DNA from 4 places in the Streptomyces sp. NPDC047017 genome. Region 4 is predicted to be linked to each of the others. Evidence: riboswitches for the same ligand, from Rfam matches in the RefSeq annotation. Region 4 holds a riboswitch; each other region holds the start of a gene.
The links. A riboswitch is a leader RNA that binds a small molecule or an ion and turns the genes downstream of it on or off. The one in region 4 is predicted to bind cobalamin.
Positions count from the first base shown of each region.

Region 1: linked by a shared signal. The riboswitch ahead of ABZ858_RS08110 (CbtB-domain containing protein) and the one ahead of ABZ858_RS11035 ((2Fe-2S) ferredoxin domain-containing protein) in region 4 are both predicted to bind cobalamin.
Region 2: linked by a shared signal. The riboswitch ahead of ABZ858_RS08135 (prenyltransferase/squalene oxidase repeat-containing protein) and the one ahead of ABZ858_RS11035 ((2Fe-2S) ferredoxin domain-containing protein) in region 4 are both predicted to bind cobalamin.
Region 3: linked by a shared signal. The riboswitch ahead of metE (5-methyltetrahydropteroyltriglutamate--homocysteine S-methyltransferase) and the one ahead of ABZ858_RS11035 ((2Fe-2S) ferredoxin domain-containing protein) in region 4 are both predicted to bind cobalamin.

Region 1 is NZ_JBEYVW010000004.1:102,742-108,481, reverse strand. It holds gene ABZ858_RS08125 (energy-coupling factor transporter transmembrane component T) at 1-945, shown strand, start outside; gene ABZ858_RS08120 (ATP-binding cassette domain-containing protein) at 942-2,573, shown strand; gene ABZ858_RS08115 (ECF transporter S component) at 2,612-3,385, shown strand; cobalamin riboswitch at 3,466-3,619, shown strand; gene ABZ858_RS08110 (CbtB-domain containing protein) at 3,656-3,877, shown strand; gene ABZ858_RS08105 (CbtA family protein) at 3,899-4,651, shown strand; partial or broken gene ABZ858_RS08100 (histidine phosphatase family protein) at 5,181-5,738, opposite strand.
Region 2 is NZ_JBEYVW010000004.1:110,876-116,639, reverse strand. It holds gene ABZ858_RS08145 (methylmalonyl-CoA mutase family protein) at 1-1,751, opposite strand, end outside; gene ABZ858_RS08140 (hypothetical protein) at 1,975-3,387, opposite strand; cobalamin riboswitch at 3,503-3,577, opposite strand; cobalamin riboswitch at 3,703-3,834, shown strand; gene ABZ858_RS08135 (prenyltransferase/squalene oxidase repeat-containing protein) at 4,087-5,764, shown strand, end outside.
Region 3 is NZ_JBEYVW010000004.1:95,962-101,725, reverse strand. It holds gene metE (5-methyltetrahydropteroyltriglutamate--homocysteine S-methyltransferase) at 1-1,471, opposite strand, end outside; cobalamin riboswitch at 1,634-1,854, opposite strand; gene ABZ858_RS08090 (DUF6479 family protein) at 2,278-2,646, opposite strand; gene ABZ858_RS08085 (ChaB family protein) at 2,710-3,096, opposite strand; gene ABZ858_RS08080 (ferredoxin) at 3,263-3,655, shown strand; gene ABZ858_RS08075 (oxygenase MpaB family protein) at 3,718-4,605, shown strand; gene ABZ858_RS08070 (NAD(P)/FAD-dependent oxidoreductase) at 4,656-5,764, shown strand, end outside.
Region 4 is NZ_JBEYVW010000005.1:265,201-270,964, reverse strand. It holds gene ABZ858_RS11045 (2-dehydropantoate 2-reductase) at 1-347, opposite strand, end outside; gene ABZ858_RS11040 (GTP-binding protein) at 585-1,742, shown strand; gene ABZ858_RS11035 ((2Fe-2S) ferredoxin domain-containing protein) at 1,900-2,304, opposite strand; cobalamin riboswitch at 2,365-2,487, opposite strand; gene ABZ858_RS11030 (NAD(P)-dependent alcohol dehydrogenase) at 2,565-3,605, opposite strand; gene ABZ858_RS11025 (helix-turn-helix domain-containing protein) at 3,628-4,341, opposite strand; gene ABZ858_RS11020 (acetate uptake transporter) at 4,476-5,099, shown strand; gene ABZ858_RS11015 (ABC transporter ATP-binding protein) at 5,151-5,764, opposite strand, start outside.

The sequences.
Region 1 (5,740 bases), on a different contig from region 4:
CCCTGGGCCCGCGGCTTCCCCTACTACCTGTACCTGGCCCTGACGGTCGTGACGATCCGGGTCGTCTTCCGTGCCGTGTTCGCCACCGGCATCACTCCGCACGACCACTTCCTGTTCTCCCTCCCGCACATCCCCACCCCCGACTGGTACGCGGGCATCCGCCTCGGCGGCCCGGTCTCCCTGGAGGCCCTGCTGTCCGCGGCCACCGACGGACTGCGGCTGGCGTGCATGCTGTGCTGCATCGGCGCCGCCAACACCCTGGCCAACCCCAAACGCGCCCTGAGAGTGCTGCCCGGCGCCCTGTACGAACTCGGTGTCGCCGTCACCGTCGCCATCAGCGTCGCGCCGCAACTGGTGCAGAGCGTGCAGCGCGTCTCCCGGGCCCGCAGGCTGCGGGCCGGCCGCACCCGGGGCATGAAGGCGCTGCGCGGCATCGTCGTGCCCGTCCTGGAGGACGCCCTGGAGCGCTCGCTGCGGCTGGCCGCCGCCATGGACTCCCGCGGCTACGGCCGGGCGGGCACCGCCACCCGGCGCTCCCGCCGCGTCACCGGCGCGCTGATGCTGCTCGGCATGTGCGGGCTGTGCGCCGGCGCCTACGGGCTGCTGGACGCCACCGCGCCCGCCTTCCTCGGGCTGCCCGCGATGGCCTGCGGCGCCGCGCTGTGCGTGGCCGGACTGCGCCTGGGCGGCCGCCGCGTCACCCGCACCACCTACCGTCCCGACCCCTGGCGGGCACCGGAGTGGGCCGTCGCCGGCAGCGGGGTGCTCTCCGCGGTCCTGCTCTTCAGCGACCTGGGCTACGACCCGGCCCAGCTCAACCCCACCTTCTACCCGCTGACCTGGCCCGGGCTGCCGCTGGTCCCGACCGCCGCGATCCTGCTCGCCGGCACGGCCGGATTCCTCGCGCCCGAGCCCGCCCCCGTCCGGAGAGCCCACACCCCGTGATCACCTTCGACCAGGTCACCGTCCAGTACGACGACGCCCCCCGCCCCGCGCTGCGTGACGTCGACCTGACCGTGCGGGAGGGCGAACTCTGCCTCGTCGTCGGCCACACCGGTGTCGGCAAGTCCACCCTGCTGGGCGCGGTCAACGGGCTCGTACCGCACTTCACGGGCGGCACCCTGTACGGCCGGGTCACCGTCGACGGCCGCGACACCGCCCACCACCCGCCGCGCGAACTCGCCGACGTGGTCGGGGTGGTCGGCCAGGACCCGGCCGACGGCTTCGTCACCGACACCGTCGAGGAGGAACTCGCCTACGCCATGGAGCAGCTGGCGATCCCGCCGGCCACCATGCGCAAACGCGTCGAGGAGACCCTCGACCTGCTCGGCCTGGCCGACCTGCGCCACCGCGCCCTGCACGAACTCTCCGGCGGCCAGCAGCAGCGCGTCGCCATCGGCTCCGTCCTCACCGCGCATCCGCGCGTCCTGGTGCTGGACGAACCCACCTCCGCCCTGGACCCGACCGCCGCCGAGGAGGTCCTCGCGGCCGTCACCCGGCTCGTGCACGACCTCGGCGTCACCGTCCTGATGGCCGAGCACCGCCTCGAACGCGTCGTGCAGTACGCCGACCGCGTCATCCACCTGCCGGGCGACGCCAGCGCCCGCATCGGGGCGCCCGCCGCCATCCTGCGCACCTCGGCCATCGCCCCGCCCGTCGTCGAACTGGGCCGGGCGGCGGGATGGTCACCGCTGCCGCTGTCCGTCCGCGACGCCCGCCGGGCCGCCGCGCCCCTGCGCGCCCGGCTGGCCGGCCGTGTCCCGGACCCGGTCCGGCCGGCCCCGGCCGGTGACCCGCCGCGCCTGCTCGCCGCCCGTGGTGTCACGGTCGCCTACCGGGGCGTGCCCGCCGTCCGCGAGGTGGACCTGGAACTGCGCGCGGGCGAGGTCACCGCGCTCATGGGCCGCAACGGCTCCGGCAAGTCCTCCCTGCTGTGGGCCTTGCAGGGGTCGGGTCCGCGCCGCGCCGGCACCGTCCGGGTGACCCGCGGCCAGACCGTCGCCGACCCGCACGCGGTGCCCGCCGCCGAGGCCCGCCGGCTCGTCGGACTGGTCCCGCAGACCCCCGCCGACCTGCTCTACCTGGAGAGCGTGAAACAGGAACTCGACCAGGCCGACGCCGAGTCGGGCACCCCCGGCGAGGCCCGCCGGATCCTCGACCGGCTCGCCCCCGGCATCGACGCCACCACCCACCCGCGCGACCTGTCCGAGGGCCAGAAACTCGCCCTCGTCCTCGCCATCCAGCTCTCCGCCGCCCCGCCGGTCGTCCTGCTGGACGAGCCCACCCGCGGCCTGGACTACCGGGCGAAGACGGAACTCATCGGCATCGTGGACGTGCTGGCCGCCGAGGGCCGGGCGGTCGTCATCTCCACCCACGACGTCGAGTTCGCCGCCCGCGCCGCCGACCGCGTGCTCGTCATGGCCGAGGGGGACGTGGTCGCCGACGGACCCACGGCCGAAGTCATCGTCTCCTCCCCGGTGTTCGCCCCGCAGACCGCGAAGGTCCTCGCACCCCTGCCGTTCCTCACCGTCGAACAGGTCAGGCGGGCGTCGGCGGCGGGGGAGCGGCCGTGAAGGCGGCGATCCGGCTCTCCCCGCGCGTCGGCGTCGTCATGACCCTGGCGGCCCTCCTCGGGCTCGTCGCCTTCTGCTGGCCGTTCGCCGTCGCGCCGGGCACGTTCGGCGCGAGCTACGCGCCGCCGCTCATCTTCGGCGTGCTGCTGGTGCTGGTGCTGTGCGTGGTGCTGTCGGAGATCGCCGAGGGCGGCATCGACTCCAAGGCGCTGGCGATGCTGGGCGTGCTGTCCGCCGTCAACGCCGCCCTGCGTCCCCTGGGCGCCGGCACCGCCGGGATCGAGACCGTCTTCTTCGTCCTGGTCCTGGCCGGACGCGTCTACGGCCCCGGCTTCGGCTTCGTCCTCGGCTGCACCTCCCTGTTCGCCTCCGCCCTCCTCACCGGCGGGGTCGGGCCGTGGATGCCGTACCAGATGTTCGGCTGCGCCTTCGTCGGCATGCTCGCCGGGCTCCTGCCCCGGGCCACCGGCCGCCGCGAAGTGCTGCTGCTCGCCGGTTACGGATCGCTCTCCGGCTATCTCTTCGGCTTCCTGCTCAACCTGTCCTTCTGGCCGTTCTCCCTGGACCCGAACAGCTCCATCGCCTACCTGCCCGGCCTGCCCTTCACCGAGCAGTGGCACCGCTACCTCGCCTTCGACCTGGCCACCTCGCTGGGCTGGGACACCGGCCGGGCGGTCACCAACTTCGTGTGCGTGCTGCTGGCCGGACCGGCGGTGCTGACCACCTTCCGGCGGGCCGCGCGCCGGGCCAGGTTCCGGGCCCCGGTCCGCTTCGCCGGGCCCCGGCCCGCCCCCGGCCCCGGCCCGGAGTGAGCGCGGCCCGCGCCCCCGGACCGGCGGCCCGCCCGCCATGCGGCGTGCGGGAAAGATCACGCCGGGTGCCCGCGGTCTTGGCCTCATCCCCGGCGCACGGTACCTTCGGTCCGATATCGACGAAGGCAAGACGGAAGCCGGTGCGAGTCCGGCACGGTCGCGCCACTGTGAGCGAGCGGTCCCCGCGGGGACGGTTGGTGAGTCAGACCCGTAGCCGTCGTCCAACGCACCACCGAGATGGGACGCGAGCTCCCAGAGGAGGCCCCTGCCATGGCGCAGCATGTCGCCCAGCCGACAGCCACCACCCCCGTCGTTCCCGCCAAGCTGCCGCTCAAGGCGATAGCTCCCTGGGCGGTCTTCTTCGGCGTCCTGATGCTGATCCTGCTGTACTTCGTCGGCGCCGAGCAGGGCGCCACGTCCGTGTTCAGCGGCACGGACGTCCACGAATGGGTGCACGACGCCCGCCACCTGCTCGGCTTCCCCTGCCACTGACGCGAGGGACGCCGCACACCCATGAACTCCGCAACGGTAAGAAACCTGCTCGTCCGCGGCATGCTCGCGGGGCTGGCCGCGGGCGTGCTCGCGCTGGTCGCGGCCTACCTCCTCGGTGAGCCCAATGTCGACAAGGCGATCAGCTTCGAGGACGCCCACTCCCACGAGCACGAGATGGAGGTCGTCTCCCGCTCCCTGCAGTCCACCGCCGGCCTCGCCACCGGCGTCCTGGTCTACGGGGTCGCCTTCGGCGGCATCGCGGCGCTCGCCTTCTGCTTCGCGCTCGGCCGCGTGGGCCGCTTCTCCCCGCGGGCGACCGCGCTGCTGCTGTCCGGCTGCGCGCTGCTCGCCGTGTACGTCGTGCCGTTCCTGAAGTACCCGGCCAACCCGCCCTCGGTCGGCGACCCCGACACCATCGGCAAGCGGACCACCCTGTACTTCCTGATGATGGTGCTCAGCGTCCTGCTCGCGGTCGCCGCCACCATCCTCGGCAAGCGCCTGGCGCCCGCGCTGGGCACCTGGTGGGCGACCGTGGCCGCGGTGGCCGCGTTCGCCGTCGTGATCGGGCTGGCGTACGCGTTCCTGCCGGTCATCAACGAGGTGCCGGCGGACTTCCCGGCCGCCCTGCTGTGGCGGTTCCGGCTCTCCGCGCTGGCCATCCAGGCCGTGCTGTGGGGCGGATTCGGCCTCGCCTTCGGTGAACTGGCCGAACGGCTGCTGAACCCGAAGCCCGCCGAAGCCACGTCGGGCCGCACGGTTCCGGCCGCAGGCTGACTCCTTCCGGACACCAGAGGGCCCTTCGGAACCGTCCGGGGGCCCTCTCGCGTTCTCGAAGCGGACCACAGGACGTGGAGCGGAGGACCCCCGTGGCCAGACGTCCCCAGCCGCGCCGTATCACCCTCGGCGGCCGAGAGGCGGTCGCCCTCACCGTCGAGGAGTACGAGCAGCTGATCGCCAGCCGCCGGCAGATCGGCGGCCAGAGCGCCCGGGTGCGGGTGCTCGCCCAGCAGGCCAAGCGCACCGAACACCTGCTCAAGGACCTGGAGTCGCTGGTCGGCGCCCCGGCCGAGGACTGTCCGCACGCGGCGGACGGCGGCTGCCTGCGCTGCGCGGTGGCGGTCCTGCTGCGCCGTCACCGCGACCCGGCGGCCCCCGCGCCCCCGGCCTCCCCGGTGTCCCGGGCCTCCCCGGTGCCCCCGGCCGGCTCTGCGTCCCCGGCCGGCTCTGCGTCCCCGGCCGGCTCTGCGTTTCCGGCCTGCTCCGTGTCCCCGGCGTTCCCGGCGTCCTGAGCGTCCGGTGCCGGCGGCCGGCCCAGCCGCAGGTTCCAGCGCCCGGCCCGGCCGCTCAGCTCGGTGACCGTCAGCGGCGGTACGTCCAGCCGCCAGAAGGCGTCCACCGGCAGGCCCACCGCGTGCACCACGGCCGCCCGTACGACCTCCGGTTCGACCACGGCGAGCGTCCGGCCGGCCGTCTCCGCCAGGGCCGCCAGCCGCCGCCCGACCCGGGCGCACAGGTCCCGCAGCGACTCCCCGCCGTGCGGCGCCGCCCCCGGGTCGGCCAGCCAGCGGGCCACCGCCTCCCCTTCGGCGGCACCGACCTCGTCGAGCGTGCGTCCCCGCCAGCGCCCCACGTCCCAGCCGGCCAGCTCCGGGTCGGCCTCGCCGCCGAGCCCCAGCGCCGCCGCCGTCTGGCGGCAGCGTACCGAGGGCGAGACCACGACCCGCGCGGCCCGGGGCAGCGCGCCCGCCGCGGCCCGGGCCCGGACCGCGGCGCCGGCGTCGATCGGATCGCCGTCGTCGAACCGGGCCTGCCGCAGCGAACGGCTCGTGGCCGGCGAGACGAACAGCACTCGGGCGGTCATGT
Region 2 (5,764 bases), on a different contig from region 4:
AAGACATAGGTGTCGACACCCTCGTACGGTCCGGGACGGCCCGCGAGGAACACATGGCCGGCGCCCGCGGCCCGCAACCGGCCCGCGACCGCCTCGGCCTGCTCCGCGTAGAGCGCGTCGCTGGAGCACAGGCACGCCTCGCGCGCCCCGCTCTCCTCGAAGGTGCCCGCCGTGACCGGTTCGATGCCACCCGCCTGGAAGAGATTGGCGGCGAAGGAGAGCCGGGCGGTGTGCGCGGCGGCCGGGCCGACCGCCTCCAGGTACACCCGGGGCCGGCCCCCGGTCGCGGCCAGGTGGGCGTCGGAGCGGGTCCGCAGTGCCTCGAACGCCTCGTCCCGGCGCACCCGGGGCAGCCCGCCGGAGGGCGGCTCGGGCGCCGGTTCGCGCACCACCGGCTTCTCGGTCAGGTGCGGGAACTCGCTGACCCCGGTGATCGGCTCGCGCCGCTTGGCCAGCTTCGCGCCGCGCGCCGCCCAGGTGGCGGCCAGCCGCTCGCGGACCAGGCCGGAGCGCAGGGCCGCCTCCTGCCCGCCGGCCCGCTCGATCTCCTGGAAGAACTCCCAGCCCGCGCGGGCGAGTTCGTCGGTCAGCCGCTCCACGTACCAGGAGCCGCCCGCCGGGTCGATCACCCGGGACAGATGCGACTCCTCGATGAGGATGGTGGAGGTGTTGCGGGCGATGCGGCGCGCGAAGGCGTCCGGGAGACCCAGCGGATCGTCGAAGGGCAGCACGGTCACGGCGTCCGCGCCGCCCACCCCGGCGGCCAGCGCGGCCACCGTGGTGCGCAGCATGTTCACCCACGGGTCCCGGCGGGTCATCATCACCGTCGAGGTCACCGCGTGCTGGAGCTGCGCCCCCGCCCGCGGCGCCCCGCACACCTCGGCCACCCGCGCCCACAGCCGGCGCGCGGCGCGCAGCTTGGCGATGGTCAGGAACTGATCGGCACTGGCCGCGTACCGGAACTCCAGCTGGGCGCAGGCCTGCCGGATGTCCAGCCCGGCCCCGGCCAGCGCGCGCAGATAGGCCACACCCGTCGCCAGCGAGCAGCCCAGCTCCTCGGCCGCCGAGCCGCCGGCCTCGTGGTAGGGCAGCGCGTCCACGGTCAGCGCCCGCAGCCCCGGGTGGCGCTCGGCGCACCGCCGGGCCAGCTCGGTCACGGGCGCGATGTCGTACGCCTGCCCGGTGCGCGCCTCGTGGCCCAGCGGGTCGCCGCCCAGGTTGCCGCGGGCCGCGTCGGCGGCGACGCCCCGCTCCTCGTACAGTTCGAGGAGTCGCCGCGCGGCCGGCTCGAAGGCGTCGCCCGCGTCCAGGACGACCGGCGCCAGATCCAGGTAGACGCCGTCCAGGGTGGCGGGGAGCCGGTCGACGGGGATGCCCGCGTGCCCGCCGACCGCCAGCCACAGCGAGGTGACGCCGTTCTCCAGGTCGGCCAGGACCGCCGCCGTGTCGGCGACCGTGTGCCGCTGGCGGACGTCCCAGCCGCCGACCGTGCTCCCCTCGGGGCGCCCGCCCCGTACGAAGGGGGCGAAGCCCGGCAGGCCGGGGTCGGGCGCGGCGTCGCGCGCGGTGTACAGGGGCCGGGTGCGCAGCCCGTCCTCCAGCGCGGTGGACAGGGCCTGCTCCGCCTCGGCGTCCGAGACCTCCTTGCCGGACTTGCGCAGCACACCCGCCACCAGGTGCCGCCACTGCTCAAGTGTCGCGTCAGGGAAGTCCGCCGCCAGGGAGAGCCCGTCGTCAGGCAGGACCGTCATGCTCGGATGCTAGGCCAGAACGGCGGCCCAGCAGCAGGGGGGCGCGGCTGTGACCTTGTTCTCGTGGCGGAAGTGACCTGGACCGCTCAGGGACGCGGGGGGCGAATTCCGGCCACGGCACCCGGGGCGGCTCACGCGGGTGGCAATCGCGTGAGCCGGGGTCCCGCGCGTGGCGGGCACCGGCGGCCGGCCGCACCGCACGGGTGCGGCCGGCCCGCGGCGGTCAGGCGCCCCAGCGCAGGGCGATGGTGTCACCGACGCCCACGGTCTTGCCCCGGGTGGCGGCGGCGAAGGCCGACCCGTCGACGCTGACCTTCCAGGTGTTCGAGCCGCTGTTGGCCTTGCCGTTGACCGAGGTGACGGTGCCCGTGCCGGAGGACGGGGCCACCGAGGTCACGCAGCCCGACGGCGTGGCCGCGCCGGCCGCCGCGTCCAGGACCGCGCCCAGGGTGGTCGTCGGGCCGGTCGGGGTGAGGGCGACCGAGCACACCTTGAGGGAGCCGGTGCCGTCGTCCACGGTCAGCGCCAGCTTCGTCGCCGTACCCGCGCTCAGCGCGGACTGCGCCACCCACTGCGGCGCGCCCGGCGTGACGGGCACCGGCGGAGCGGCGGTGAAGCCGCCCCCGGCCACCGCCCGCAGCCCGTCGATCGAGGAGTATGCCGACGGGCTGGTGTCGGCGGGCAGGTACTTGAAACCGCCGCCCGGGTTGAACTGCTGGGCGATCAGGAAGTCGACCGGGGTCTTGCCCAGCGAGGTGAGGAAGTCACCGGTCTGCGGGTTGATCCCGCAGGCGTTCAGGCCGGCCACCGCCCAGCCGTTGGAGTCGGTGTTGGCGCCGAACATGGCGTTGAACGCGCCGGTGTTCGCCACCAGCTTGCTCTTGAGGAACGCCTTGGCGTGCGTGATACCGGTGTCGGTGGCGGGCACCCCGGAGACGCACAGCGCCGCCATCGCCGCGCCCGTCATGTCGATGTCGCTGGTGGCGGCCGGCTGGGTCGGGTCGCCCTCGGCCTTGCTGTAGTTCCAGCCGCCGTCGTTGTGCTGGTTGGCGCGTATCCGGGTGACGAGCGCGTCGCGCAGCGCCTGCGGGACGCGTACCTGCCCGGACTGGGTCTTCGCGCCGTTCAGGGCGAGCGCGGCGAACACGGTCCCGTTGAAGTTGGCGGACGGGCCGAAGTAACCGGGCTCGGCGCTCTGCCAGTAGCCGTAGATGTCCGCGATCAGATCGCGGGAGGCGGAGACGCGGGCCGGGTCGATGCCCGCCGCGTACGCGTTCAGCGTGGCCCGCTCGTAGTCGGTGACGACGGGTGACGTGGACGGCCAGCCGCCGGTGGACAGCAGATCGCGGTAGACGGATCTCGCGTTCTTGGTGGTGTCGCCGCCCGGGGTGACGTCCACCGCGGCGGTCCCGGCGGCGGCCAGGGCGCTGAACGCCCACTCGTTGGACAGCCCCGACCCGGCGTACGAACCGTCCGCCGCCTGGAGGGACTTGAGGTAGGCGACGCCGTTGGTCTTCGAGGTGGCGATCTGGGCCGGGCTGGAGGTCGCCGCGGCGGGCAGCGTGGTCAGCGCGAAGGCGCCGAGCGCGGCGGCCGCGGTGAGCACACCGCGGCGGACGGACAGCGGACGGGACATGGCCTGCTCCTGGGGTGGGGGACACCGGCCGGCCCCCGTGCACCCACACCGGATGCGGCGAGCGTGGCCGCCGTCCGGGACGCGTGGATCAGCTTCCAAAAGTGCTGCACCGCTTGGGCATTCGGGCTCGGAACGGCCCCCGCCGCCCCACACCGCTGCGCGTCAGCCCCGGATTCCCACCGGGTTCCCCCACTCGGCAGTCCGGGACGGTACCCGAGGGAACCCGTACGCCGCCAGGGTCCGCCCCGCGCGCCCCCGCCGCCCGCCCCGCGCCGCCCGGTCCGGCCGGTACCGCGCCTTGACGCTCCTCGCGAACCCGTGTTCCAATCCCGCCTGATACATGAGCAGTTCCAGGGGAAGCCGGTCGAAACCCGGCGCTGACCCGCAACCGTGGGCCCGGCATCCGCCGGGCGAGCCGGAATGCCTGGAGCGTGTCCTTCAGCAACAGACGCCGTCGCGGACTACGGCGTGGTGCGACCGGGTTCCGCGCACAGCGCCGTCTCTCGCGGCGGGGCCCCTCACCCACGTCCTCGCCCCGCGCCGGCAGGCGACGAGGGGGCCGGGGTGGGCACCGAGCAGCGAAGAGACGGGCGGACGAGGACGGGACCGGGGCCGTGGACGGCCCTGACGACCGCCTTCCTGCTGCCGGCGGCCGCCTGCGTGGCCTTTCTCACCAGCGCCTCCGCCGCCGCCGATCCGATGGCCGGCGGCTGCACCGCCACCAAGGGCGCCGTGGTCGCGGTCGACTTCAAGCCCTTCGGCGGCACGGTCGAGCGCGGCTGCGACCCGACCCCGACCACCGGCTACGACCTGCTGCACGACGCCGGCTTCACCACCACCGGCACCCAGCACGACGGCCCCGCCTTCATCTGCCGCATCGGCTACGGCGGGTTCGACTCCGGTACGCAGTACCCGACCCCGGCCAAGGAGCCCTGCGTCCTGACGCCGCCCGTCACCGCGTACTGGTCCTACTGGATCGCCTCGCCGGGCCAGCACGACTGGACGTACAGCCCGTACGGCGCGATGGCCCGCAAGCTCAAGGACGGCGACGTCGACGCCTGGGTGTTCGGCGGCACGGACATCGGCGGCACCAAGGGCCGGCCCTCCTTCACCCCGGACGCCGTCCGCGCGGGCGGCGGCACCCCGGCCCCGAGCGGGACACCCGGCCCGACCGGTACCTCCGGGCCGACCGGGACCCCCGGGCCGAGCGGCTCGCCCACCGGTGCACCCACCACCCTCGACACGGCCGCCGCCGCGAAGTGGCTCCGCGGCGGCCTGACCGACGAGGAACGCGTCGTCGACGACGGCGCCGGCACCCCGGACTACCTGCTGACCTCCGAGGTCGCCTACGGCCTCGCCGCCGGTGACCCCGACCGCGCCATCCTGGACAAGGTCACCGCCTTCCTCGCCGCCCACACCGGCGACTACGCCTACCCGAACGGCCCCGGCCAGGCCCCCGACGCCTCCGCCGCCGCCCGCCTGGCGCTCCTCGCCGAGATCACCGGGGGAGACCCGCACGCCTTTGGCGGCCACGACCTCGTCGGCGACCTCATGAAGAACGTGTGCGCGGCGGGACCCGCGTCCGGCTCGCCCACCCCCGGCTGCACCGCCGCGGGCGACTTCCACGACGCCGGATACGCCGACGGGCAGGCGCTGGCCGTGCTCGCCGTGCTGCGCGCCGGAGTGACGCCGCCCGCCGCCGCGGTGGACCGGCTCACCCAGGTGCAGTGCGCGGACGGCGGGATCACCAGCATCCTCATCGGCCCCGGCGAGTACTGCGACGGCGACCCCGCCACCACCGGTGTGGTCGCCCTGGCGCTGCACGGCGCGGGCGGGCACGAGGACGCCGTGGCCCGGGCCCGTGCGTACCTGGACACGGCGCAGCGCGCGGACGGCGCCTTCCCCGGCTACACCGGCGCCACCACCGGCAGCGTCTACGCGACGGCGTACGCCGCCCAGGCCCTGCGCGCCCTCGGTGACACCGGGCGCGCCGACGCGGCCGTCGCCTGGCTGGCCGGGCAGCAGTTCGCCGGCGGCGGCTTCGGCTTCGAGGAGGGCGTGACCGAACCGGCCCTCTACCCGACACCGGCCGCCGTCCTCGCCGGCGCGCACACCAGCCTCGCCGCCCTGACGGCGAAGCCGGCGGACCCGACCGGCAGCGCCTCCCCGAGCGGGAGCGCCCCGGCGTCCGCGTCCCCGAGCGGGAGCGCCTCCGCGTCCGCGTCCGACAGCGCGTCGCCGAGCGGGAGCGCCTCCCCGTCCGCGTCCGACAGCGCGTCGCCGACCACGAGCGCCTCCGCGACCGGCAGCGCCTCCCCGACCGGCGGCCCGTCCCCGTCCGGCGGCGCCTCCCCGAGCGGGAGCGCGAGCACGAGCG
Region 3 (5,764 bases), on a different contig from region 4:
TGCCGGTCTTCTCCTGGAAGGCGATGACCTCCTGGATCTCCGCCTTGATGCGCTCCTCGTAGTCGGCCGTGTCGGTTCGGCCGGACCGCAGGTCGGCGCGGGCGGCGCGCAGTTCGGAGGTCTGCGGGAACGAGCCGATGGTGGTCGTGGGCAGCAGCGGCAGGCCGAGGTGGGCGCGCTGGGCGGCGGCCCGCTCGCCGTACGGCTGGGAGCGGCGCGCGTCGGCCTCGGTGACGGCGGCGGCGCGGGCCCGGACGGCCGGGTCGTGGGTGATCGGCGAGGTGGCCCGCGAGTTGAGGTCGGCCCGGTTCGCGGCCAGTTCGGCCGCGATCGCGCCGGTGCCCTGGGCCAGGCCCTTGGCGAGGGTGACGATCTCGGCGGTCTTCTGCCGGGCGAAGGCCAGCCAGCGCTGGATCTGCGGCTCGATGTCCCGTTCCGCGGCGGCGTCCAGCGGCACGTGCAGGAGCGAGCAGGAGGCCGCCACGTCGACCCGGTCGGCCAGGCCGAGCAGGGTGCCGAGGATGGCGAGGGACTTCTCCAGGTCGTTGACCCAGATGTTGCGGCCGTTGACGACACCGGCGATCAGGCGCTTGCCGGGCAGTCCGCCCACGGTGGCGAGCGCGTCCAGGTTGGCGGCGGCCTCGGTGAAGTCCAGGGCGAGCCCGTCGACCGGGGCCTTGGCCAGGACGGGCAGGGCGTCGCCGAGCCGGTCGAAGTAGGAGGCGACCAGCAGCCGGGGCCGGTCGGTCAGGGCGCCGAGGTCGCGGTAGGCGCGCTCGGCGGCGTTCAGCTCGGCCGGGGTGCGGTCCTGCACGAGGGCGGGCTCGTCCAGCTGCACCCACTCGGCGCCGGCCGCGCGCAGGTCGGCGAGGACCTCGGCGTACACCGGCAGCAGCCGGTCGAGCAGGGTCAGCGGCTCGAAGTCGGCGGGCACGCCGGGCGCGGGCTTGGCGAGGAGGAGGTAGGTGACCGGGCCGACCAGGACCGGACGGGCGGTCAGGCCCTGGGCGAGGGCCTCCTTCAGCTCCGCCACCTGCTTGCCGGAGTCAGCGGTGAAGACGGTACCCGGGCCCAACTCGGGCACCAGATAGTGGTAGTTCGTGTCGAACCACTTGGTCATCTCCAGCGGCGCCACGTCCTGGGTGCCGCGGGCCATCGCGAAGTAGCCGTCCAGCGCGTCCGCGTCGACGGCGGCCCGGTGCCGCTCGGGGATCGCGCCGACCATGACGGTGGTGTCGAGGACGTGGTCGTAGTACGAGAAGTCGCCGGTCGGCACCTCGTGGACGCCGGTCTCGGCGAGCTGCCGCCAGTTGGCGCGGCGCAGGTCCGCGGCGGTGGCGCGCAGCGCGTCGGCGCTGACGCGGCCCTTCCAGTAGCCCTCGATCGCCTTCTTCAGTTCCCGGTTCGGGCCCTGGCGGGGGTAGCCGTGGACGGTGGCCCGCGGGGCCGGCGTCGCTGACTTCGCTGTCACGGAGATCTCCTTCGCGAGATGAATCCCTGAGATCCCGGGGACGGGACGCGAGCGCGAAGGGGTGACGGACCGGGCGGTACGCGTGCGCGGCAGGGCACGGTCGACCGCCTGGTATGTACGCCGACCCGCCCACGAGGTCACCGGGATGTCCGCGCGCGAGTGGTTCGGGCGCGGGCAGCGGGCAGGTCTTCGGACTCGCGGGCGCGTCTCGTGTCGTACGAGACTCCTAGTGGCCGTCGCTTCCCGGACCCTGACGGGCCCAGTGCGTATGACGGCGGTCGTTCCCGCTCACCGCTGCGGGGCAGTCCCGGATTCCCACCGGGTTCCCTCTTGCGACGCATCCCGCCTGGCGGACGGGGCGAACCAGCTGCGGGGGCAAGGTTACGGGGCCGTCCGGCGAGGTGGTACGTCACGTCCGCCATTCGGATGGTGACATGAGACACGCGGCGCACGGCCGGCGGCCACGGCCGCCGGCTCGTCCACAACTGCGTACGACTGCCGGGAAGTTGCTGCGGCAAGCCGGGTGACCGGCCGCCCACCTCCCCGAACGTGCGCGACGCGCTGCCCGCCTCCCCGCCCACGTTCCACGGGCGGCCGGTCAGCCCTCGGCCGTCCGCTCCGTGAGGCTCCAGGCGTACCGCAGCCAGTCGGCCGTCACGACGGCGCCCGGCCCCGCGCACCCGCGCCGAAGGCCGCCGCGAGCACGGCGTACCCCCCGCGAGAAACCCCGTCCCTACGGTCGTAGGACCGCTCTCCGGCCGCCATGGAAGCCTCCCTGCTCTCACTTCCCCGGTGCGGCGCGGCGGTCAGTGGGCGCCGGGCCCGCCGCTGCCGAACGAGCCGCTGCCGCCCTCGTCCCAGCGGGGACGTGCGGGGGCGGGGCTCGTGCGGGTCCCCAGGTTCCCGTGCGCCTTCAGCCGGTGCGGTGTCAGCCGGTCACCGCCCCGGGGGACCTCGTCGGGTGCACGCCGCTCCACGACATCGCCGACCGGGCCCGACTCGGGCAGCCGCGGCTGCTCCTCGGGGCGCGGCGGTGCGGGCTCGCGGCGGCGGATGCGCGCGCCCATCCAGAAGGCGCCGATCAGCAGGGCCACCAGGACGAGCCCCAGGACGAAGGGCCAGATGCCGATCGCGGCGCCGTGCGCCGCGGCGATGTCCACCGATGCGTTGCTCATGGGCGGCGGGTACCCCTGGCCAGTGCCGCGAAGCGGCGCCGCGCTGCGGACCCCCCGGTCGGCTCAGCCGGACCTGGCCTGCCGGGTCCGCGAACGGTTCGCCTTGCGGATCGCGTCCAGCAGCTCGTCCTTGGACAGGTGCGAGCGCCCCTCGATGCCGAGCCGCTTCGCCGTGTCGTACAGCTGCTCCTTGGGCGCGCTCTCGTCGACGCCCTCGCCGCCGCGGCCGCCCTGCCCGCGCGGCCGGGCCGACCGCGGGTCGGAGGGGCCCTTGCGGCCGCCCTCCTTGCGCTCCCAGTGATCGCCGACCTTCTCGTACATGTGCTTGAGCGCGCCGTACGCCACCCGGTGCGCCCGCTCGCCCTCGCCGCAGGTCTCGACGGCCGCGTCATGGGCCCTGATCCAGGTGCGCCGGGCCTCCCGGGGGGAGCACTCCAGCGTCGACGGCAGCTCCTGTCGTCCGGGCCCGGGAATCCACCTCCGTCAGCCGTTCGTCCAACCGTCCGACCCGGTCGTCCCACCGGGCCCGACGAGTGCCCCCGCCCCGTGACGGAAAACGGCCGCGGCCCTTGCCGGCACCGGGTTTGGCGGGTGTGGCACCGGCAACCCGGGCGAGGTGACTACGACCGATACGACACCATCGACGACTTCGCAACAGGAACTCATACGGTTCCTGGAGGACCGGTTCGCCTGCGCGCAGGCGTGCACGGCATGCGCGCGGGCCTGCGCGCTGCGCGCCAGCCTGGTCGAACCGGGCGGCGACGAGGAGACCGAGCTGCTGCGGCGCAGGGGCATCATGTGCGCGGAGGTCTGCGACGCGACCTGCCGGGTGCTGTCGGAGCAGAACACCCAGGACGAGGCCGGGATCCGCACCCAGCTGGAGTGGTGCCTGAGCGTCTGCCTGGACACCGCCCACGTCTTCGACCGGCACCCCGGCGCCGCACAGGCCGCGGACGCCTGCCGGACCTGCGCCAAGGCGTGCGGGGAATTCATCGCGACCCTGAAGTGACCCGCCTCCGCCACCGCACCGGCCCGTCGACCGGCCGCGCGGACGGCGCTAGCCTGCCTGACGTGGAGACCATACGCACGAGTGACCCCGGCCTCTTCGGGCCGTCCTCGGTGACCTGGCAGCTGCACGCGGACCCGATGATGTGGGTGGCCGGCGTCCGCGCGCTGTACCTGCAGGCCCTGCACCCTCGCGCGGTCCGCGGGGTGATGGAGAACTCCGACTTCCGGCGGGACGCCTGGGGCAGGCTGATGCGCACCGCGAACTTCGTCGGCACCACGACGTACGGCACGACCCGCGCCGCCGAGGAGGCGGGCGCCCGGGTGCGCAGGATCCACCGGCTGCTGTCCGCCACCGACCCGAGCACCGGGCAGACGTACGGCATCGACGCCCCCGACCTGCTGCTGTGGGTGCACTGCGCGGAGATCGACTCCTATCTGCACGTGCTGCGCCGCTCCGGATTCCCGCTCACCGACGCCCAGGCCGACCGCTACCTCGCCGAGCACCGCGCGAGCGCCCGCCTGGTCGGCCTCGACCCGCGCACCGTGCCCGCGAGCCGCGCCGAACTCGCCGCCTACTTCGCGGCCGTCCGGCCCGAACTCGCGGCCGGGGCGGACGCCCGCGCGGTGGACGACTTCCTCCAGCGCCCGCCGACGCCCCCACTGCTCGCCCCGGCGCGCGACCTGCTGTGGCGGCGCGTGGCCCAGCTGGCGTACGCCTCCCTGCCCCCGTACGCCCACGAGCTGTACGGCAGAGCGGCCCCGGCCCCCGCCATCGTCACCCGCCGGCTGCGCACCACCGGCACCCTGCTGCGCCGGATACCGGCCCGAGTGCGCTGGCAGCTGCCCCCCAAGCACATCCTGCGCGCCACGGCCCGGCTCGGCCCCGGCGCCCGTCCCGCCCCGCACAAGGCCGCCCCACCTGCTCGACCTGCTCGAAGCGACAGGCCCTAGCCGCGCCACGGCCCCTGGCCGCCGCCGAACCCCCCGTGCTACCAAGAGCCATGAGCGCACACGAGGCACCCGGCACCTATGACGCGGTGATCGTCGGCGGCGGGCACAACGGTCTGGTCGCCGCCGCCTACCTGGCCCGGGCCGGACGGTCGGTGCTGGTCCTGGAACGGCTCGGCCGCACCGGCGGCGCGGCCGTCTCCACCCGCCCCTTCCCCGGCGTGGACGCCCGGCTGTCCCGCTACTCCTACCTCGTCAGCCTGCTGCCCCGAAAGATCGTCCAGGACCTGGGCCTGGACTTCCGGCTGCGCACCCGCGCCATCTCCTCGTACACGCCCGCCGACCGCGACGGCCGGCCCACCGGGCTGCTCGTGGGCGGCGGCGAGGACCGTACCCGGGCGGCCTTCGCCCGCTTCACCGGCTCCGACCGCGAATGGGAGTCCTGGCAGCGCTTCTACGGCACGACCGGCCGTGCCGCCCGGCGGATCTTCCCCACCCTGACCGAGCCGCTGCCCTCCCGGGCCGGCCTGCGCCGCCGGGTGGCCGACGAGGACGCCTGGCGGATGCTGTTCGAGGAGCCCATCGGGGCCGCGATCGAGGACCGCTTCGCCGACGACCTGATCCGCGGCGTGGTCCTCACCGACGCCCTCATCGGCACCTTCGCCGACGCCCACGACCCCGCCCTGACGCAGAACCGCTGCTTCCTCTACCACGTGATCGGCGGCGGCACCGGCGCCTGGGACGTACCGGTCGGCGGCATGGGCGCCCTGACCGACGCGCTGGCCGGCGCGGCGCGCGCGGCGGGCGCCCGCCTGGCCACCGGCCACGAGGCCGTCCGGGTGGCCACCGACGGCCGCACCGCCGAGGTCACCTACCGCACCCGGGACGGCGAGGGCACCGTCGGCGCCCGGCACGTCCTGGTCAACGCCTCCCCGCAGGCGCTGGCCGCCCTGACCGGCCAGGAACCGCCCGAGCCCGCCGAGGGCGCCCAGCTGAAGGTCAACATGCTGCTCAAGCGGCTGCCCCGGCTCCGGGACCCCTCCGTCGACCCGCGCGAGGCGTTCGCCGGCACCTTCCACATCGCCGAGGGCTACCGGCAGCTGGCCGCAGCCCACGCCCGGGCCGCCGCCGGCGAACCGCCCGCCGAGCCCCCCTCCGAGAT
Region 4 (5,764 bases):
CGCAGCGCGGCCATGTGGTCGAGGCCGTTGAGCAGCGGGATGACGACGGCGTCGGAGAGGACGGGGACCGGGAGGCGGTCCAGTGCCTCGGGCAGGCTGGTCTGCTTGACCGTCACGAAGACGGCGTCCACCGGCTCTCGCAGCAGGGTGTCGGCCTCGACCTCCGCCGTGAAGTCCCCGTACCGGCCGCTCTCGACCCGCAGGCCGCCGCGCCGCAGCACGGCCGCGGTCTCCTCGCCGGCCAGGCAGATCACGCGGTGTCCGTCCCGGGCGAGCAGTGCCCCGATCAGTCCGCCGACGCCTCCGGGGCCGAGGACGGCCACGGTCGAGGGGGTGGTGGTGGTCATGTGGACTCCTGTTCCTGCGCACTCCTGCGAATGTTCCACAGGGATGATCAAGTACGGCTCAGATTCAAGTCAATCCACGGGTTTACTCGCCTATCCCCCAGCTATTGCTTGGGTCCGCCACATCTCCCGCCAACCTCCCGACTCCTATCGATAATGAAAATCGTTGTCGTATAATGTCGCCATGGCACACACCGAGATTTACCCGCCCTACGGGCCTGTCGTCTTCCGTGATGCCCGGTGACGGCCCGCGAAGGCGCCCTGCCGGTCGTGGTCGTCGCCGGGCTGCACGCCGACGCGCGCCACCAGACCGTGGAGCGGCTGCTGCACGCCGTGCCCGGCAGCGTGGCCCTGCACCACGACCTGTCCACGGCCCCGGCCGGTACCGTCCGGCGGAGCGTGCGCGACGCCGACGGCAGACGGGCCGTGGGCGAGACGCCGCTGGTGAACGACTGTGCCTGCTGTGCGCTGCGCGAGGATCTGGTGCCGGAGCTGGAGCGCCTGGCGCGCGACGGCCGCACCCGGCTCGCGGTGGTCGAGCTGTGGGACTCCGTCGAGCCGCGCGCCATGGCCGAGGTCGTGGCCGCGCACGCCGGGGAGCTGCTGCGCCTGACCGGTGTCATGACGGCCGTCGATCCGTCCCTGCTGCTCGACTGCCTGGCCGACGGCCACGAACTGGCGGAGGCGGGACTGGCCGCCGCCGCGACCGACCAGCGGACCGTGGGCGACACCTGCGCCCGCCAGCTGGAGTACCCGTCCGTGCACGTCGTCGCCGAGGCCGGCGCGGCCGAGGCGGCGGACCTCGCCCTCCTCGGCCAACTGCACCCGACGGCCCGGCGCGTGGCGCTGGAGTCCGCACAGCTGCCCCGGCTGGCGTTCGCCGGGTTCGACACCGAGGCCGCCGCGGCCGCCCAGCACCCGGCGTGCGCGCTGCTCCCCCAGGACGCCGACGAGTACGGCATCACCACCCTGGTGTGGCACAGCCGGCGGCCCTTCCACCCGGAGCGCCTCTACCACGCGCTGGAGGACCTGTGCTGCGCGGCGGTCCGCAGCCGGGGCCGGTTCTGGCTGGCCGACCGGCCCGACACCCTGCTGTCCTGGGAGGCCGCGGGCGGCGCGCTGTGCGTGGAAATGGCCGGGCCCTGGCTGGCCTCGCTGCCCGACGCGGCATGGGAACTGGTCCCGCCGGTGCGCCGGGCCGCCGCCGCGCTCGACTGGCATCCCGAACACGGGGACCGCGGCCAGCAGCTGGTGTTCACCTCACCGGGGCTGGACCGCGACGGCCTCACCGCCGTCCTCGGCTCCTGTCTGCTCACGGACGGGGAGCTGGCGCAGGGCCCCGAGGCGTGGAAGCGTTTCCCGGCGGCCTTCGACCAGCTCCTCGACCCTGTCCCCTGACCCTCCGATCCCAGCCCGTACGCACGCACGGCACGTCCTCGCGCCCGCGGAACGGCGCTGCTGCCAGGGCTGGGGCTGACCGGCCGTGGGCCGGCCCGGGCCCGCCCGCCCTGGATCCCACCTGCCCCGGACCCACCACCCCCAGGCCCCGCCCACCTCACGCGCCGCCGCGGCGCGGGGGCGGGAAGGCGTACAGGTCGAGGATGTCCGGGCAGGGGGCGACGCCGGGGCCGCCGGCCCGGACCCAGGCGGCGATGTCCTCGGTGGCGGCGGGGTCGTTGACCAGGCCCAGCCAGACCGGCCGTCCGCCGGCGGCCCGCCCCGCGGCGGACGGCTGGACGACGATGACGTTGGCGTGCTCGCACACGTCGAGGCACTCGGAGACCCGTACCGGCACCTGGGCGCGCAGCCGTGCCGTCTGCGCCGCGTGATCGATTCCCGGCACCTTGGCGGTGCCGCAGCAGCAGTCCCGGCACACCACGACCCGGCACGGTGCCGGGCCGGGTCGTCCGGGGTCCGCCGGTATGCCGCCGGGCCTCGCTCCGGTCGCTTCCACGGGCATGGGGCGCCTTCCTCTCCCGGGGAGATCCGCCCCGGTGCTTCGTCGAGGGGGCGACCGCGTGAGTCTCCTGGCTCTCGGGTCGATGCTCGCCCCGGCCCTCCCGCCCGCCGGGGGCAGTGGCCTGTCGGGAGCCGCTCGCCGATCACAGTGGCGGGACCGCGCCGGATTCACACCGGCTTCCTCGGACCGCCGTCGCCTTGTCGCCGGTCATCATCCCATCCGGGTGCCGGCGCCCGCGCACCGCCGTCGGCGGGCCCGGATCAGCCGTGGGGGAGGATCACCGCGCGGCCGTCGACGAGACCCTGGCGCAGGCGCTCGTAGGCGAGGGGAGCCTCGTCGAGGGAGTACGTCTCGGTGTGCACCGACAGCGCGCCGGCGCGGGCCAGGGCCAGGACCTCGGTGAGTTCGCCGCGGCTGCCCCAGTACGGGGAGCTGACCGTCACCTCGTAGGGCAGTGTGCCGAAGCCGACGGGCAGCGCGCCGCCGCCGATGCCGACGATCGAGATCTCGCCCTCGATCGCCGCCAGCGCTCCGGCGAGGGTCACGGTGGGCGGGGCGCCGACGAAGTCGAACACGGCCTGCGCGCCGAGCCCCGCGGTCAGTTCGCGGACCGCGGCCACGGCCCCGGCGTCGGACAGGACCGCCTCGTGCGCGCCGACCTGGCGGGCGAGGCGCAGCTTGTCCTCGCTGATGTCGAGGGCCACCACGCGGGCCGGGGTCAGGGCGCGCAGCAGCTGGACGGCGACGTGCCCGAGGCCGCCGGCGCCGATGACCACGGCGGTGGAGCCCGGCACCAGCCGGGGCAGCGCGCGCTTGATCGCGTGGTACGGCGTCAGGCCCGCGTCGGTCAGCGGGACCGCGGCGACCGGGTCGAGGCCGGCCAGCGGGACGAGGTGGCGCGGGTCGTCGACGAGCAGGTACTCGGCCATCGAGCCGGGGGCGCCGAGGCCGGGCGGGCGGATGCCGAGCGCCTCGGCGCGCGGGCAGTAGTTCTCCTTGCCCTCCGCGCACTTGGCGCAGGTGCCGCAGCCCCAGGGCCCGTACACGGCGACGTCGTCGCCCTCCGCGAGTCCGCTCACTCCCGCGCCGAGGGCCGCGACGGTGCCCACGCCCTCGTGGCCCAGGGTGAGCGGGAGGGCGAAGGACAACGCCTCGGCCGGGCGGCTCATCAGCGCGATGTCGGAGTGGCAGACACCGGCCGCGGTGACCTTCAACAGGACTTGTCCGGGCCCGGGTTCGGGGTCGGGGACGGTGACCACCTCCGGCGCGGCGCCGATGGTGCGGTACTGCAGTGCCTTCATGGCACGTCCTTTCGTGGTGTGCTCAGTCGTCGGTGCCCGCGGTGCCGCCGACGCCTCCGGAAGCGGGCGTGCCGGGGCCGGTCGCGGCCTGGGCGGCCTCGGCCGTCAGGGCGTCGTAGGCCCGTTCGACCAGGGCGGCGAGGTCCGCCGCCGGGTCGTCGTCCCCGGGCGCCCGCGCCCACAGGCGCAGCGCGGCGGTGAGCACTCCGGCGGCGGCGCCGACGACGACGGCGGGGCGTACGTCCCGGGCGTCGTCGGTGCCGAGCCGGCCGGCGACGATCCGGACCGACTCCTCCTGGGCGTCGACCCGGATGCGCTCGTACGCGGCGAACAGAGCGGGTTCGCTGTCCAGCAGGGCGAGCAGCCGCCGCGTGTCCGGCCGGACGCGCCAGGCCGGGGCGTCCCGGTCCGCGAGCCAGGCGCGGACGGCCCGGCGGTAGGCCGCCAGGGGCGGCTCGCCGGGCGGGCGGGTGCGCAGCAGGGCGTTGATCCGGGCGCCGTCGCCGCGGACGAAGTCCAGGGCGGCGTCCTCCTTGCCGGTGAAGTTCCGGCTGAAGGTGCGGCGGGTGACGTCGGCGCGTTCCGCGATCGCCTCCACCGTGGTGCCGGCCAGGCCGCGCTCCAGGATCAGTTCGAGGGCGGCGCCGGCCAGCGCGTTCCGCGTCCGGGCGGCCTTGCGCCGGCGGCGGTCCTCGGGGGCGCCGGCCGGGCCGGCGGGGGGCTGCTCCGCCGTCATGGATTCACCGTACACCTACTTTGTGTCCCCTGGGGACACCTGTCCCTCGGGGACATCCGGCCGCCGTCTGAGAGTGCGTGCCGGGGGTACTCGGTGCCGGTCCTGTTGACCTCGGGTCGAAGGGATTCCCCGTCATGGCTGACGACACGAGCGGCTCTGTCCGCGAGGAGGCGCGCCCCGCCGATCCGCAGGCGCGTGCCTACGCGGACCCGGCCCCGGTGGGCCTCGCGGGTTTCGCGCTCACCACCCTGCTGCTGTCCATCGTCAACACCGGCCTGCTGAAGGAGACCGGCGCGATCGTCCCGGTGCTGGCCCTCGCCGCGTTCTACGGCGGCCTGGCCCAGTTCGTCGCGGGGCTGTTCGAGTTCCGCCGCGGCAACACCTTCGGCGCGACGGCGTTCATGTCCTACGGCGCCTTCTGGCTGACCTACTGGTGGCTGGTGCAGCAGCTGACCTCCGCCGGTGACGTGCACGTCGCGCTCGGTCTCTACCTGCTCGGCTGGGGCATCTTCACCGCGTACATGGCGGTGGCCGCGCTGCGCACCAGCCTCGCCGTGCTGGGCGTGTTCGTGCTGCTGACCATCACGTTCGTGCTGCTGGCCGTCGGCGAGTTCCAGGGCGGGGTGCCGCCGCAACTGGCCACGAAGATCGGCGGCTGGTTCGGCATCGCGACGGGTCTGGTCGCCTGGTACGCCTCGGCCGCCGCCGTCATCAACGCCACCCACCGGCGGCCGCTGCTGCCGACCGGTCCCCGCTGACCGTACGGTCCGGCTGGCGGCGGCCGTCGCCTGCCCGTCCTCCATACGCGCCTACGCCACCGCCTCCCGCTCCCCGGCGAGCGCCCGCTGCGGCTCCCCTTGGCCCGCCTCCCCCTCGCGCGGCCCCGCCTGACCCGGCTCCCCTTGGCGGGCGAACTGCGTGCGGTACAGCTCCGCGTACCGGCCGCCGGCCGCGAGGAGTTCGTCGTGGGTGCCGCGCTCGACGACCGTGCCGGCCTCGACGACCAAGATGAGGTCCGCGGCGCGCACGGTGGACAGCCGGTGGGCGATCACCAGCGCGGTGCGGTCGGCCAGGGCCTCGGCCAGCGCCTCCTGGACGGCCGCCTCCGAGGAGTTGTCCAGGTGGGCGGTGGCCTCGTCCAGGATGACCACGCGCCGGCGGGCCAGCAGCAGCCGGGCGATGGTCATGCGCTGGCGCTCGCCGCCGGAGAACCGGTAGCCGCGTTCCCCGACGACGGTGTCGAGGCCGTCGGGCAGCGCGCGGACCAGGTCGTCGAGGCGGGAGCGGCGCAGGGCGTCCCACAGTTCCTCCTCGCTCGCCTCCGGGCGGGCCAGCAGCAGGTTGGCGCGCACCGAGTCGTGGAAGAGGTGGCCGTCCTGGGTGACCATGCCGACGGTGGCGCGCAGCGCGGCGGTGCCCAGGT